DNA from 3 places in the Mycobacterium sp. NTMscope_MAC_269 genome. Region 3 is predicted to be linked to each of the others. Evidence: predicted binding sites of a transcription regulator. Region 3 holds the regulator's gene; each other region holds the start of a gene.

What was found. The regulator LexA, encoded in region 3, represses DNA repair genes until DNA is damaged. The targets are predictions, from matches to a motif close to CGAACANNTGTTCG.
Region 1: the regulator LexA is predicted to act here: its motif matches at 2,684-2,697, upstream of cofD (2-phospho-L-lactate transferase).
Region 2: the regulator LexA is predicted to act here: its motif matches at 2,069-2,082, upstream of ruvC (crossover junction endodeoxyribonuclease RuvC).

What each region holds. Positions count from the first base shown of each region.
Region 1 is NZ_OZ335668.1:66,022-70,953, forward strand. Features, by position in the region: gene ACZ50Z_RS00310 (coenzyme F420-0:L-glutamate ligase) at 3-1,361, opposite strand; gene cofD (2-phospho-L-lactate transferase) at 1,358-2,407, opposite strand; gene ACZ50Z_RS00320 (WhiB family transcriptional regulator) at 2,798-3,136, shown strand; gene ACZ50Z_RS00325 (metallopeptidase family protein) at 3,159-3,581, opposite strand; gene ACZ50Z_RS00330 (DUF3499 domain-containing protein) at 3,770-4,213, shown strand; gene ACZ50Z_RS00335 (phosphomannomutase/phosphoglucomutase) at 4,548-4,932, shown strand, end outside.
Region 2 is NZ_OZ335668.1:934,159-939,090, forward strand. Features, by position in the region: gene ACZ50Z_RS04765 (DUF350 domain-containing protein) at 1-319, opposite strand, end outside; gene ACZ50Z_RS04770 (DUF4247 domain-containing protein) at 345-776, opposite strand; gene ACZ50Z_RS04775 (DUF2617 family protein) at 773-1,288, opposite strand; gene ACZ50Z_RS04780 (DUF4178 domain-containing protein) at 1,308-1,919, opposite strand; gene ruvC (crossover junction endodeoxyribonuclease RuvC) at 2,101-2,655, shown strand; gene ruvA (Holliday junction branch migration protein RuvA) at 2,652-3,260, shown strand; gene ruvB (Holliday junction branch migration DNA helicase RuvB) at 3,257-4,318, shown strand; gene ACZ50Z_RS04800 (hypothetical protein) at 4,438-4,932, shown strand, end outside.
Region 3 is NZ_OZ335668.1:822,123-827,054, forward strand. Features, by position in the region: gene ACZ50Z_RS04080 (LGFP repeat-containing protein) at 1-1,741, shown strand, start outside; gene lexA (transcriptional repressor LexA) at 1,751-2,449, opposite strand; gene ACZ50Z_RS04090 (LysM peptidoglycan-binding domain-containing protein) at 2,743-3,237, shown strand; gene nrdR (transcriptional regulator NrdR) at 3,390-3,854, shown strand; gene ACZ50Z_RS04100 (peroxynitrite isomerase) at 3,900-4,385, shown strand; gene ACZ50Z_RS04105 (PhzF family phenazine biosynthesis protein) at 4,410-4,932, opposite strand, start outside.

The sequences.
Region 1 (4,932 bases), 760 kb from region 3:
GCTCACTTGCGGATCAGCAGGTCCCCGGGGGCCGCGGCGTCGCGCGGGCCGGCGGGCTCGGCGCCGTAGCCGATGGCGATGGCGCCCAACGGCTCCCAGTCGGCGGGCAGCTCGAGCTCGGCGCACACCAGGTCGGCGGCGAAAATCGTCGAACCGATCCAGCAGCTGCCCAGCCCGCGCACCGCCAGCGCGACCAGCAGGGCCTGCACGGCCGCCCCGACCGCCACGGTGAACATGGTGTGCTCGGCGTCGGTGCGGGCCGCGTCGGGGTAGGAGTGGGCGCCGTCGGGAACGAGCATCGGGATGACGACTTCGGGCGCGTCGTAGAGGATCTGGCCGCGCGCCACCCGGCGCTCGATGGCGTCGGCGGGCTTACCGTCGCCGGCGAGGTCCGTCCGCCACTTGTCCTTCATGCGGTCCAGCAGCCGGGCCCGGGTGCCCGGGTGCTGCAGCCAGACGAACCGCACCGGGCGGGTGTGATGCGGAGCCGGCGCAGTGAGCGCCTCGGCGACGGCCGCCTCCACGAGATCGGCCGGGACCGGCTCGGCGCTGAACCGGCGCACCGAGCGGCGCAGCAGCTGCGCCTCGCGGCGGCCCGCGTCGATCGCCTCGGCGGTGCCGAGCCAGAACAGGTCTTCGGTGCCGGGCCGCAACAGGTGCCGGGCCGTCGAGCCGTCGTCGGTCACGGACAGGCCGCGCACCACCGCCACCGGCATCGCGGTCAATTTGCCCTTGACCAGATCGGCGGCCGCGGCGATCTCGTCGGCGATCGCGACCTCGGTGACCAGCAACTCGTTGCCGTGCTGATCGAGTGCCCCCGAATAGCCGTGCAGCACAGCCAGACCCGCGGCGCCCACCGCCGCGTCGGTCTGGCCGTTGCGCCAGGCGCGGCCCATCGTGTCGGTGATGACCACGGCGACCTCGACGCCGAGCCGCTCGCGCAGCGCGGCGCGCAGCGTGGCGGCGCTGCCGTCCGGGTCGACGGGCAGCAGCGCCAACTCGTCGCGCCCGACGTTGGACCCGTCCACGCCCGCGGCGGCCTGCACCAGCCCGATCCGGCTCTCGGTGATCAGGGTCTTGCCCTTGCGCGCCAGCACGCGCACGGCCTCGTCGTCGACCAGCTTGCGCCGCAACCGGTCGCGCTCCTCGGGATCGCGGGGCGCCGGCACCAGCCGGCCTTCGCACTTGGACACCGCCTTGCTGGTGACCACCACGACGTCGCCGTCGCGCAGCCACGGAGCCGCCGCGGCGACGGCCGCGCCCAGATCGTCGCCGGGCCGGAATTCGGGCAGACCGGCGACGGGCAGGATCTCGATGGCGGCGGCGGTGCCGTGTTCGCCGGGTGCGGACGCCCGAGTCATGGGCGCGACTCCTCCGCATCGCTTCGCTCTGCATCGTCGCCCGCGCGCGGGCTCACCCCGGCCAACTCCAGCCCCGCGCGCACCATCTCGGCCGTGGCCTTCGGGTCGGTCATCACCAGCGGCACCGAGCGCACCGCCACGCCCTCGATGTCGGCGCCGTCGCCTTCGCTCACCAGCCAGCCATCCAGGATGCCGGTGCCGCGGCGCGCGCCGTAGTGGCGGCCGACGGCTTCGGCGGTGGACTCGACGCCGATCACGGACAGGCAGGCATCGGCCATGCCACGCAACGGCTTTCCGCCGATGATCGGCGAGTAGCCGACGACCGGGGCCTTCGCCGCGCGCAGCGCGCCACGGACACCGGGGACGGCCAGGATGGCGCCGACGCTCACCACCGGGTTCGACGGGGCCAGCAGGATGACGTCGGCCTCGGCGATGGCCGCTGTGGCTTCAGTTGTGGCCGCTGCCTTTTCGGCGCCGACGAAGGCGAAGCTGTGCGTGGGCACCTGGGCGCGGTAGCGCACCCACCACTCCTGGAAGTGGATGGCCCGCCGGCTGCCGTCGTCGGGATCGGTTATCACCACGTGCGTCTCGCAGCGGTCGTCGGTGACGGGCAGTAGCCGCGCGCCGGGTTGCCAGCGGTCGCACAGCGCCGTGGTGATCTGTGACAGCGGGTAGCCGGCGTTGAGCATTTGGGTGCGCACCAGGTGGGTGCCCAGGTCGCGGTCGCCGAGTCCGAACCAGTCGGGCTGCACTCCGTAACGCGCCAATTCCTCTTTGGCGTGCCAGGTTTCGTCGCGGTGCCCCCACCCTCGCTCCGGGTCGACACCTCCACCTAAGGTGTACATGCAGGTGTCCAAATCGGGGCAGACTCGCAGTCCGTGGATCCAGGCGTCATCGCCAACGTTGACGATCGCCGTCAGCTCGTGACTGCCGGCCTCGGTGTCTGGGCGCCCTTGCGAGTGAAATTGACCCAGCCCGAACAACTGTTGAATCCCCAGCAGGAACCGGGCGCCGCCAACCCCACCGACCAGGACGGTGACCTTCACTTGAGCCTCACACAGCACGACAGTACTGCCCGACGACCGTGCGGTGGCGGGCCCGTCGCGCCTGCCTCAAAGTTGGGGCTGCCCACCACTTGTGGGGAAGATGTGGGCTATGTGATCAACACGCCGACGGCCCAAGGCAACAGAAACGCCGAAATTCGATCACGAGATGGTATGGAAATGCGCCGAAGTGCTTGACCCGGCAGATCAACCCGTGTCTAATCACATCAGTGTCATTTCCCGGTTGGCCGGCCGACTCCGGTGTCGCAGACCGAGATTCGATCACTTGTTCGAATTGTCTGTACATCAGAACAGTGGGAAATCAATCACTCTTTCTCAAATCAAGCTGAGGAGGCGGACGACCGTATGTCATACGACACTTTTCGAGGCGCAATGGCGAGCACGCCGCACAACCCAATCGACTTGCCGCCGGCCCAACCCGCCCGGCCTCATTTGACCGTGGTTCCCGATGCGCCAGTCGCATTCGAGCCCGAGCCGTTGCCGGCGCCCGCCGCCGACCAATGGCAGGATCGGGCGCTGTGCGCCCAAACCGACCCCGAGGCCTTCTTCCCGGAAAAGGGCGGCTCCACCCGCGAGGCCAAGAAGATCTGCCTGGGCTGCGAGGTGCGCCACGAGTGCCTCGAGTACGCCCTCGAGCATGACGAGCGCTTCGGGATCTGGGGCGGTCTCTCCGAACGCGAGCGCCGCCGCCTCAAGCGCGGCATAATCTGAGAGGCGCTTGGCGCAACGTCAGTTATTCGTCGTCGATCGTCGGATCGATGACCGACGGTTCAACGTCGAGATAGATGGCGACCTGCGCGACCAGAATTTCGTGCAGCAAGTCGCCGAGTTCAACGGTATCCTTGGCTCTCCGCTCAATTGGCTTGCGGAACAGGACAATTCGCGCCCGCGTGGAGTTGCCGCGGATGTCGACGCCGGCCGGGATCAACCGCGCCAGGGGGATCGGCCCGTCGGCGATCACCTCGGCCGGCCACTGCACACTGTCGGGATCCTTGGCCGCGATCCGCGGAATCTCGTCGACCGCCACGTCGAGCTCGGCCAGCCGATCCTGCCAGCTCCGCTCGATGGGTTCGTAGGCCTCCAGCACCGCCATGTCGAACCGCTCGGCACGGCTGCGCCACCCCGGCACGCTGGCGGGCAGCAACGGGCCGCGCATCTCGCGACCCCTGCGGAAGAGTCGATGCCTGGCCGGTCGGCGCGGAGCCGATCCGTCCGAAAACCGATCTCTTCGCGGGGAACTGCGCGAATCGCCCACGCGCCGATGGTAACGGTTACACATCGGCGGCCGCCCGGTTGCGCGTGTCCGGCCCTTCGGCGGCGTTTGCGCACGATAGCCTTTCGAGCGTGAACGTTCCCCGTCGCTGTTGCCGGCCCGGGTGCCCGCACTACGCCGTGGCGACCCTAACGTTCGTCTATTCGGACTCGACGGCAGTCGTCGGCCCGCTGGCGACCGCTCGGGAACCGCATTCCTGGGATTTGTGCGTCAACCACGCCGGCCGCATCACCGCCCCCCGCGGATGGGAGCTGGTGCGCCATGCCGGTCCGCTGCCCACTCATCCTGACGAGGACGACCTGGTCGCCCTGGCCGACGCGGTTCGCGAAGGAGGGTCGGGGGAGCGCGGCGTGCCCTACGGCGGCACCGCATCGCCCGTGAGCGGCTTCGCCGATCCGCACATCCATGGCGGCTCCCAGGCCACCGCGCCCAGCAGCAGTGTGCTCGCGCCGCCGGAACACCGGTCCGGGCGGCGCCGCGGGCATCTGCGCGTGTTGCCCGATCCCAGCGACTAGCCACGATGGTGGCGACCCGCTGCGCCCGGCTACGGCCTTTAGTGGCGACCCGCTGCGCCCGGCTTCGCCGCGCTTGCGATCGCCACGGCCGCGCTTGCGATCGCCACGTCCCAATGGTGGCGACCCGCTGCGCCCGGTTTCACCGCGCTTGCGATCGCCACGGCCGCGCTTGCGATCGCCACGTCCCGATGGTGGCGACCCGCTGCGCCCGGCTTCGCCGCGCTTGCGATCGCCACGGCCGCGCTTGCGATCGCCACGTCCCGATGGTGGCAGCTCGTGTTCGCTTCGGCCCGATAGGCTGACGGCCAAGAGTTCACGTCGTCAGGAGTCCCGCATGTCTCGGCCCGCCGCGACTGTCCACCGTGTCGTCAAGGCGTACGACGTGCGTGGTCTAGTCGGCGAAGAGCTCGACCAGCCACTGGTCACCGATCTGGGCGCAGCCTTCGCCAGACTGATGCGCGCCGAGGGCGCCCGCCAAGTCGTGATCGGCCACGACATGCGCGACAGTTCGCCCACCCTGGCCGCCGCCTTCGCCTCCGGCGTCACCGGCCAGGGTCTCGACGTGGTGCGCGTCGGTTTGGCCTCCACCGATCAGCTCTACTTCGCCTCCGGGTTGCTGGACTGTCCCGGCGCGATGTTCACCGCGAGCCACAACCCCGCCGCCTACAACGGAATCAAGCTGTGCCGGGCGGGGGCCAAACCGGTCGGGGCCGAGAGCG
Region 2 (4,932 bases), 110 kb from region 3:
CTATCCCGAGCAGGATCACGCCCATCAGCCCGTACACCGCCACGCCGAGGAGCCCCTGGCCCAGCTGGCTGTAGCTGTTGGCGATCGCGGTGATGATGACGACGGTCAGCGCGATGTACATCGCGCCCGCGACGATGACGGCGTTGGGGCGGCGGTCGATGAACACCAGGTGGCGCAGCTTTCCCGGGGTCAGCACATCGACCACGTAGAACCCGACCAGCAGGACGGCCATGCCGACGACGAAGTACAGGATCGTCGCGACCGCGCCTTTCAGGACGGGATTGAGGTCGACGGTTCCGATGTCGACGGCGAGGTACATGGTTCTCTCCTTTGCGGTGGTGCCATCATTTGGTTCCGCCCGGGCCGCCGGGGCTGCCTCCGGAACCACCCGACGGGGAGCCGGGGGTGAATCCGGGGCCGAGGAAGATGAACGCGCCGTGGCTGTAGCCGGCGCTGAGCGGCTCGACGCGGATGCTGCACGGGTGGGTGCCGTCGGGGCCGACGATCACGATGTTGTTGCTGTAGCGCAGGTATTCGGTGTTGCCGTTGTCGGCGCGCGCCTCGGGCCGCGCGTATGCGACGAGCGCGTCGGCCGTCTGTCGGGGCGATCCGCTGCACTGGTAGCGTGTGCCGTTCACGTCGTGGGCGTACTCGTGATAGTGGCCGGCGACGTAGGACGCGATGTTCTTCTGCAGCAAGATGATTCCGATCAGCAGGCACACCACGGCGCCGGCCGCCAGCAGGCCGGCGATCACGAACAGGCGGGTTCGGCTCACGGTTGCCACCGGCTCGCGGTGTGCACCACCGTCCCGCCGGTGCCGACGGGATGCCCCGGGTACAGATGCCATGTCTGCCAACGCCATCCGGCGCCGTCGGGTTCGGCGGCCAGCACGGTCAGCGCGGCGTCGTCGCCGGGGAATGTGCCACCGAGCCAGCCCGGTTGTCGGGCGCAGCGGGCGCGCAGGTCGCGCGCGAGGCGGCGGAAGGCCGCCTCGTCGCGGGTGTCGGTGCGCGATTGCAGTCGGTAGCCGGGGGCATCGGTGCGTTCGGGCAGGTCGGCCCCGAGGCCGCGGGCGGTGCAGGAGACCTGCTCGGAGAACCGGCCCGCGGCGTGCTCGACCGCGACGACGTGCGACGCACCGAGCACCCCGAGCAGCAGCGCCCCCGCGCCGCCGGGGTGGTCCAGGCGGCAGGTGGCCAGCGGCGGCGGGACGGGCGCGTTGAGCGCGAGTCCCAGCCTCTCCCCGGATACGTCCGCCGGGGTCACGGCGAGCTGATGAAGGGGCACCGGCCTGACCTCGCGCGCGTTAGGCGGGGCTGGGCGGGGGCGCCGCGTACACCGTGAGTTCGCCGGGCGACACGGACTTGCCCGTCGACACCTCCCACGGCATGTCCGCGGCCCAGCGCTCGAAGGAGAGCAGGACCGTCTCGTCCTCGTTGGTGCAGTCCACGAATTCCATCTCGCCGCCGGCCGGCAGCCCGGTGGTGCCTTCGGTCGTGTAGGAGGCGCGGCCGCGTTCGGTTTCGTGAAACATCACCCCGTCGACGACGTAGGGGTCGCCGGGGCGCAGCGGCACGTCCTTGCGGGTGACCCACATCGCCAGTTCCAGCCGCCCGTCGTCGTCTTCGACGCTGAACCAGATCGGCTGGTCGCCGCCCTCGAGCAGATGTTCCCACCAGACGAACGGTCCCTCGCGGAAGGTGACCGATCCGCGCACGATGTAGTCGGTGCCGCCGAAGCTGACGATGGCGCCGGGGCCGAGTTGGCGCGGCCCGAACTGGGGCATCGCGTCCGACGCGAGCGGATCCGGGCGGCCTGGGGGCTGGGCGCGTTGCTTGGGGCGCCGCAAAGCGATGACGAGCACGACGATGGACGCGATGAACAGCACGATGGCGAGCATGACCAGCAGAGATCCCATGCGAGCCTCCCGTTGCCACAATGCTTGAGCGAACGTGGGCTAAAGCTAACAGCTTTTGCGCGGGTTCGGCGCGGTAACCTCGCGGCCCGGGAATCGGCGGCACCGCCGCGTGTCGCACCCGGGGCCGTCGGTGCCGGCCGCTAGGGTATCGAACAGCTGTTCTACTAGGTGGGAGCGGGTAATGCGGGTGATGGGCGTCGACCCCGGCCTGACCCGGTGCGGGCTGTCGGTCGTCGAAAGCGGGCGCGGGCGCACCGTCGTCGCCCTCGACGTCGACGTGGTGCGCACGCCGTCGGACGCGCCGCTCGCCGAGCGGCTGCTGACCATCAGCGACGCCGTCGAGCACTGGCTCGCCACGCATCAGCCCGACGTCGTCGCCGTCGAGCGCGTGTTCTCCCAGCTGAACGTGTCGACCGTGATGGGCACCGCCCAGGCCGGCGGCGTGGTCGCGTTGGCGGCGGCCAAGCGCGGCATCGACGTGCACTTCCACACCCCCAGCGAGGTCAAGGCCGCGGTCACCGGCAACGGCGCGGCCAACAAGGCCCAGGTCACCGCGATGGTCACCAGAATCCTTGCGCTGCAAGCCAAACCGACACCGGCGGATGCCGCCGACGCGCTGGCGTTGGCGATTTGTCACTGCTGGCGGGCGCCGATGATCGCCCGGATGGCGGCCGCCGAGGCGCTGGCCGCCGAGCAGCGGCAGAAGTACCAGGCCAAGCTGAAGGCCGCCCGATGATCGCCGCGGTGCGCGGCGAGGTGCTCGAGGTGGCGCTCGATCACGTGGTGATCGAGGCCGCCGGCGTCGGTTACCGGGTGAACGCGACGCCGTCGACGCTGTCCACGCTGCGGACCGGGACCGAGGCACGGCTGATCACCGCGATGATCGTCCGCGAGGATTCGATGACGCTGTACGGCTTCACCGACACCGACACCCGCGACCTGTTTTTGACCCTGCTGTCGGTCTCGGGGGTCGGGCCGCGCCTGGCGATGGCGACCCTGGCCGTGCACGACGCCGGCGCGCTGCGCCAGGCGCTGCACGACAGCGACGTCACCGCGCTGACCCGGGTGCCCGGGATCGGTAAACGCAGCGCCGAACGGATGGTCCTGGAGCTGCGGGACAAGGTGGGTGCCGGCGCGGCGGGCGGGGGAGCGGCAGGCGCCGCCGGCGGCGGGCTCAATGGCCACGCGGTCCGCGGGCCGGTGGTGGAGGCGCTCGTCGGACTCGGGTTCGCGGCCAAGCAGGCCGAAGACGCCACCGACAAGGTGCTGGCCGCCGACCACGACGCAACCACCTCCGGTGCGCTGCGCGCCGCACTCTCGTTGCTGGGTAAGTCCCGATGACCCCCGACGACCTCGGCGACGACTGGTCGGACCGGGACGTCTCGGGCGCGCTGGCACCCGGCGAGGGTGACATCGACGTCAGCCTGCGGCCGCGCTCGCTGCGCGAGTTCATCGGTCAGCCACGGGTCCGTGAACAGCTGCAGCTTGTGATCGAGGGGGCCAAAAACCGCGGCGGCACACCGGATCACATCCTGCTGTCCGGTCCGCCGGGGCTGGGCAAGACGTCGCTGGCCATGATCATCGCGGCAGAGCTCGGCTCCTCGTTGCGGCTGACGTCGGGCCCCGCGCTGGAACGCGCCGGGGATCTGGCGGCCATGCTGTCCAATCTGGTCGAGCACGACGTTCTATTCATCGACGAGATCCACCGCATCGCGCGGCCCGCCGAGGAGATGCTCTACCTGGCCATGGAGGACTTCCGGGTGGACGTGGTCGTCGGCAAGGGCCCCGGCGCGACGTCGATCCCGCTGGAGGTGGCGCCGTTCACCCTGGTCGGGGCCACCACCCGGTCCGGCGCGCTGACCGGCCCGCTGCGGGATCGATTCGGCTTCACCGCGCACATGGACTTCTACGAGCCCGCCGAGCTGGAGCGGGTGCTGGCGCGCTCCGCCGGGATCCTGGGAATCGAACTCGGCGCCGACGCGGCCGAGGAGATCGCCCGGCGCTCGCGCGGTACGCCGCGAATCGCCAACCGGCTGCTGCGCCGGGTGCGGGACTTCGCCGAGGTGCGCGCCGACGGCGTGATCACCCGCGACGTCGCCAAGTCCGCGCTGGCGGTCTACGACGTCGACGAACTGGGGCTCGACCGGCTGGACCGGGCGGTGCTCTCCGCGCTGACCCGCAGCTTCGGCGGCGGCCCCGTCGGGGTGTCGACGCTGGCGGTGGCGGTCGGCGAGGAGGCCACCACCGTCGAGGAAGTGTGCGAGCCGTTCCTGGTCCGCGCCGGCATGGTGGCCCGGACCCCGCGCGGCCGGGTGGCCACCGCCCAGGCGTGGACGCATCTGGGCATGGCGCCACCGGCCGGGGCCGCCGGTCTCGGGCAGCCCGGGCTGTTCGAGTAGCGATCCCGACCGTAGGTCCGGCGCGCGCAGCAAACAATCGCGTGGCCCGCGTCGGGTTACATCGTGGCGACGTGGGTAACCAACCTCACAGCAGTAATGCCTCGTGAAGGAGACTGAAGATGAGGAACAGGCGCCACGACTATGAACGCCCTCGCGCGCTGTACATGCCACGTACCCGTGGCGCGCTAACCGGGTTACTCCTGATCCTTTTGGGTGCTTGGGGTGCGTTGGTTCCGTTCTTCGGACCCAACATCGATTGGGCTTACGCCGTGGACCCGGCATGGACCTGGACGGCGGCCAAGGGCTGGCTGGAGGTGCTTCCCGGGGCCGCCGCGGCGGTGGGTGGCCTGCTGGTGCTCCTCTCCGGCAATCGCGCCAACGCGGTCTTCGGGGGCTGGCTGGCGGTCCTGGGTGGCGCCTGGTTCGTCGTCGGTCGCGCGTTCGCCCCGACGCTGGGCATCGGGGACGTCGGTCAGCCGATGGCCTCAGCGGACTTGAAGCGGGCCCTGCTCGAGGTCACCTACTTCACCGGTCTCGGCGCCCTGATCGTGTTCTTGGGCGGGGCCGCGGTGGCGCGCCTGGCGGTTCGCCACGCGCGCGACGTGGTGGCGACC
Region 3 (4,932 bases):
CCTCGGTGTGCCGGTCGGCGACGAAACCTACAACGGCGAGGTGTCCTCGCAGAAGTTCAGCGGCGGCCAGGTTTCGTGGAACCGGCAGACCAAGGAGTTCACCACCGAACCGCCCGGGCTGGCCGACCAATTGAAGGGCCTGCAGGTGGCGATCGATCCCACCGCGGCCATCAACATGGCCTGGCGGGCGGCCGGGGGACCCAATGGACCGCTCGGCGCCAAGCAGGGCGGGCAGACGCCCATCGGCGGTGACGGCATCGTCCAGAACTTCGCCGGTGGCAAGGTGTTCTTCACCCCGGCCACCGGCGCGAACGCCCTCGAGACCGACATCTTGGCCAAATACGAGTCCCTCGGCGGCCCCGTCGGCAGCGGCCTCGGATTTCCCGTCACCAACGAAACCGACGGCGGAATCGGCCCGTCCAGCCGGATCTGCACCTTCTCGGCCGCCGACAAGCCGGTGATCTTCCGGACCGCCGAGCACGGCGCGTTCGTCGTGCGCGGGGCGATGAAGGCGGCCTGGGACAAACTGCGCGGGCCGGCGGGCAAACTCGGCGCTCCGGTCGGCGACCAGGCCGTGGACGGCGACGTGATCTCGCAGCAGTTCACCGGCGGCAAGGTTTCGTGGAACCGGGCGAAGAACACGTTCACGACGGATCCGTCCAACCTCGCGCCGTTGTTGAGCGGCCTGCAGGTGTCGGGTCAGAACCAGCCGAGCAACTCGGCCACATCGTCGCACGCCACCACGTTCGGCTGGCATTCGTGGTGGTGGCTGGCCGTCATTCCGGTGCTGGTGCTGCTGGTGGTGTTGGCGTGGGTGCTGTTCGGGTGGCGCCGGCGTCGCTCTGAGGCGGATGAGGCTGCCGGCTATGTGCCCGACCGCGGCTATGACGCGGCCGAGGCGCCCTGGGGCCCGGAGGACCCCGACCTCGCGACCGAGCATTTCGCGCTCGGGGGGTCGCACGAACCCGAGCAGGCGACCGATGGCGCGGGCACCGCGCGGGTCAGTTGGCAGCGTCAGGCGCCGTCGGAGAGCGACTACGGGATCGAGGAGGAAGACCCCGACGCGATCGACACCGATTCCATCCCCGTCGTCTCGGAGGAGATGCTGTCGGAGGCTGACTATCCCGATGCCGAAGCCGACTACACCGACTACACCGACGCCGTTCCCGAGGTCGCCGAGTCCGAGACCGCCGATGACGCCGCCTACGTCGACGCCGATTACGTTGATGCCGGCTATGCGGAGGAGGAGTACGTCGACGACGAGTATCCCGACGTCGCCGTCCCCCGCACCCCGCCCGATGCCGACGCCGTGACCGGCGCCCTGGAAACCGCCGCCCCCGAGGATGACTATCCCGACGTCGCCGTGCCGGATGCGGATGTCGAACCCGCAGACGATTTCGCCGCCGAGCGGGATTTCGTCGCCGAGCCAGGCGAGGCCGCGGCCGCCGCGGCCGGGGCCGGCGCCTTCGCCGGGGCGGCGCAGCGATCCAGCGGACGGCACGCCGCCGCGGACGCCGAAGACAGCTCGGAAAATGGGCTGGCGGGCCCGGATGGGCGCCCGACCATCCACCTGCCGCTCGACGACCCGTACCAGCCGCCCGACGGCTACCCGATCAAGGCGAGCGCTCGCTACGGCCTGTATTACACGCCGGGCAGCGACCTCTACCAGGACACGCTTCCCGAGATCTGGCTGTCCAGCGAAGAGGTCGCGGTGGCCAACGGCTTCACCAGGGCCGACTAGCCCCGGTCGCTAGACCTTGCGGATCACCGTGACGACCTTGCCCAGCACGGTCGCGTCGTTGCCCGGGATGGGGTCGAACGCCGGGTTGTGCGGCATCAGCCACACCTGACCGCCCGCGCGTTTGAACGTCTTGACGGTGGCCTCGCCGTCCAGCATCGCCGCGACGATGTCGCCGTTGTCGGCGACGTTCTGCTGGCGCACCACCACCCAGTCGCCGTCGCAGATCGCGGCCTCCACCATCGAGTCACCCACCACTTTGAGCAGGAAGAGCGTGCCCTCGCCGACCAGCTCGCGCGGCAGCGGAAACACGTCTTCGACCGCTTCTTCGGCAAGGATCGGCCCGCCGGCCGCGATGCGCCCGAGCACCGGGACGAACGTGGGTTCCGGCAGCGCGTCCGATCCGGCCACCTCGGTGGCGGGGGCCGCCACGTCGTCGTCGGCGCCGCGGACATCGACCGCCCGCGGGCGGTTGGGGTCGCGGCGCAAATATCCCTTGCGCTCCAGTGTGCGCAGCTGGTGTGCCACCGAGGACGTCGACGTCAGGCCGACGGCGTCGCCGATCTCGCGGATACTCGGGGGATAGCCGCGGCTGGTCACCGAGGCGCGGATGACATTCAAAATGGTGCGCTGCCGTTCGGTCAGCGCGGAATCCACGGAGTGCAGCCGGCCGCCGGCTCCGGCCGGGGAGATGTCGTTGCTGTCGCCCATGCCACTGAATGTAGCCGCACCGCCGACAAGAATCAAACATGTGTTCGACTAGCGTGTCGCGCGGTGTCCCGCAGCCCGGAAAAGCACCGCCATCGGCCGAATCACAAATGTGTAACTCTTGCGGAGATCGGGTATTTGTGCCTCGTGACAGTGATAAGGGCCGACGGACTTGTCGGTGGTGTGATCTAGCGTTCTGCTCGTGCGACACGCTTCGCTCAAATGTTCGGGTTTCGAACACACAAGCGATTAGAGTCGAACACACGAGCGAGAGCTAGTTGACCGGAGGAACGAAGATGACAGTCATCCACACGGTTGCGCCGCGTAGCAGCAGTCTTCGGCGCCCGATCAACGGACCGGTTCAGGGCGTTCGGTACGGCAGGGACGGCCTGGCCCGGTCCCGCAGGCCCGCGCCGTCGCGGCCGGCGGGCGCGTCGACGCGCTACTACGGCACCGGGGTCGCGATGTCTGTCGCTCCGCACCGCAGGCGCTCCGTCACCTGGGCAACGACGGTCGGCCTGGCGCTGGCCGCCGGGGCGATCACGTTGTGGTTGGGCCTCGTCGCGAACGTAGGGCAGGTCCTCAACGGCGACTCCACGAATTCGGCCGCCCCGGTTCCGGACCGGCTCGCCGTCGTGCGGGTCGACGCGGGGGAGTCGCTGCAGGATGTCGCTCACCGGGTGGCGCCCGACGCTCCGGCCGCCCAGGTAGCCGACCGCATCCGTGAGCTCAACGACCTGAACTCGGCGACGCTGGTTGCCGGCCAAACGCTGATCGCCCCGATCGGCTGACGGTCGTTGTGCGGCAACGGCTCCGGCCCGACGGGTGCCCGCCGCCCTTGGCGCGGCCACGCGGACGGCGGCTCCGTTAGCCGTGCAGGTCAGCGCACAGGTACGCTCAAAGTTCTGCGGTACCTGGTTGTCGGCACGGTGAAGGAGCGGTCATGCACTGTCCCTTCTGCCGTCACCCGGATTCCCGGGTGATCGACTCGCGCGAAACCGACGAAGGGCAGGCCATCCGGCGCCGCCGATCGTGCCCGGAGTGCGGAAAACGTTTCACCACGGTGGAAACCGCGGTCCTGGCGGTGGTCAAGCGCAGCGGCGTCACCGAGCCCTTCAGCAGGGAGAAGGTCATCAGCGGGGTCCGCCGGGCCTGTCAGGGCCGTCAGGTCGATGACGACGCACTGAACTTGCTGGCCCAGCAGGTCGAAGACACCGTGCGCGCCGTCGCCTCCCCGGAGGTCCCCAGCCACGAGGTGGGCCTGGCCATCCTGGGGCCGTTGCGCGATCTCGACGAGGTGGCGTACTTGCGGTTCGCGTCCGTGTACCGCTCCTTCGAGTCCGCGGACGACTTCGAGCGTGAGATCCAGGCGCTTCGTGAGCACCGCGGGGTGGCCACCCCGGGCTGATGACCTCGCCGGGTTGGTTCACGTCCCCCCGCTAGGCTCAGTTGCATGCCCACCGAGTTGCATCCCGACCTCGCGGCCCTGGCCCCACTCCTCGGCACCTGGACCGGTCAGGGCGCGGGCAAGTACCCGACGATCCCGCCCTTCGACTACCTCGAAGAAGTCACGTTCGCCCATGTGGGCAAACCGTTTTTGGCCTACGCCCAGAAAACCAAGGCGGTCGCCGACGGCAAGCCGTTGCACGCCGAGTCGGGATATCTCCGCGTGCCGCAGCCGGGCCACGTCGAACTGGTGTTGGCCCATCCGAGTGGCATCACCGAGATCGAGGTCGGCACCTATTCGGTCACCGGCGAGCTCATCGAAATGCAGATGTCCACCACCGCGGTCGGCCTGACTCCCACCGCCAAAGAGGTGACGGGACTTGGGCGTTCGTTCCGCATCGATGGCGACGAGCTGTCCTACACGGTGCAGATGGGTGCGGTCGGCCAGCCGCTGCAGGACCACCTCGCCGCGGTGTTGCACCGGCAGCGCTGAGCGTCTAGGCGCCGGCGGGCGCGGTCAGTCCAGCTGTCGCACACCGTCGTTGACCACCCGCCCGGCCACCGCGACCCAGCCCTGCGCGCTCCAGGTGGTTTCGATGACGGATCCGTTGCCCTGGGTGATCCGCAGGTTTTGGCTCAGGTAGTCGGTGATCCGCATCGCGGCCGAACCGGTCGCCTCGTCTTCTGGCACACCGAGGTTGGCGGCGAACATGCGCACCCGCAGCGACCCGGTCGCCCGGTCGGTCCAGGCCCACAGGTAGTGCGCCGTGTCGTCGGGGAAGTCCGTGGGATCGGCGGCGAGAACGTCGTCGGCAGAACCGAATTCGTGCAGCGCGAACTCGGGCGCCCATTCCGCGCGTGCGCTGATGCGGGTGCGGTGTTCGTCGTAGCCCACCTGCACGATTCCCGCCGGTATCTGCAGCGTGTTGATCGGTGAACCGTTCTCCCGCAGCCACCACGAGGCGCCGACCGTCGGGTGGCCGGCGAACGGGAGCTGCGTGCGGGGCGTGTAAATGGTGGCATGCGCGGTCGCCGAGCCC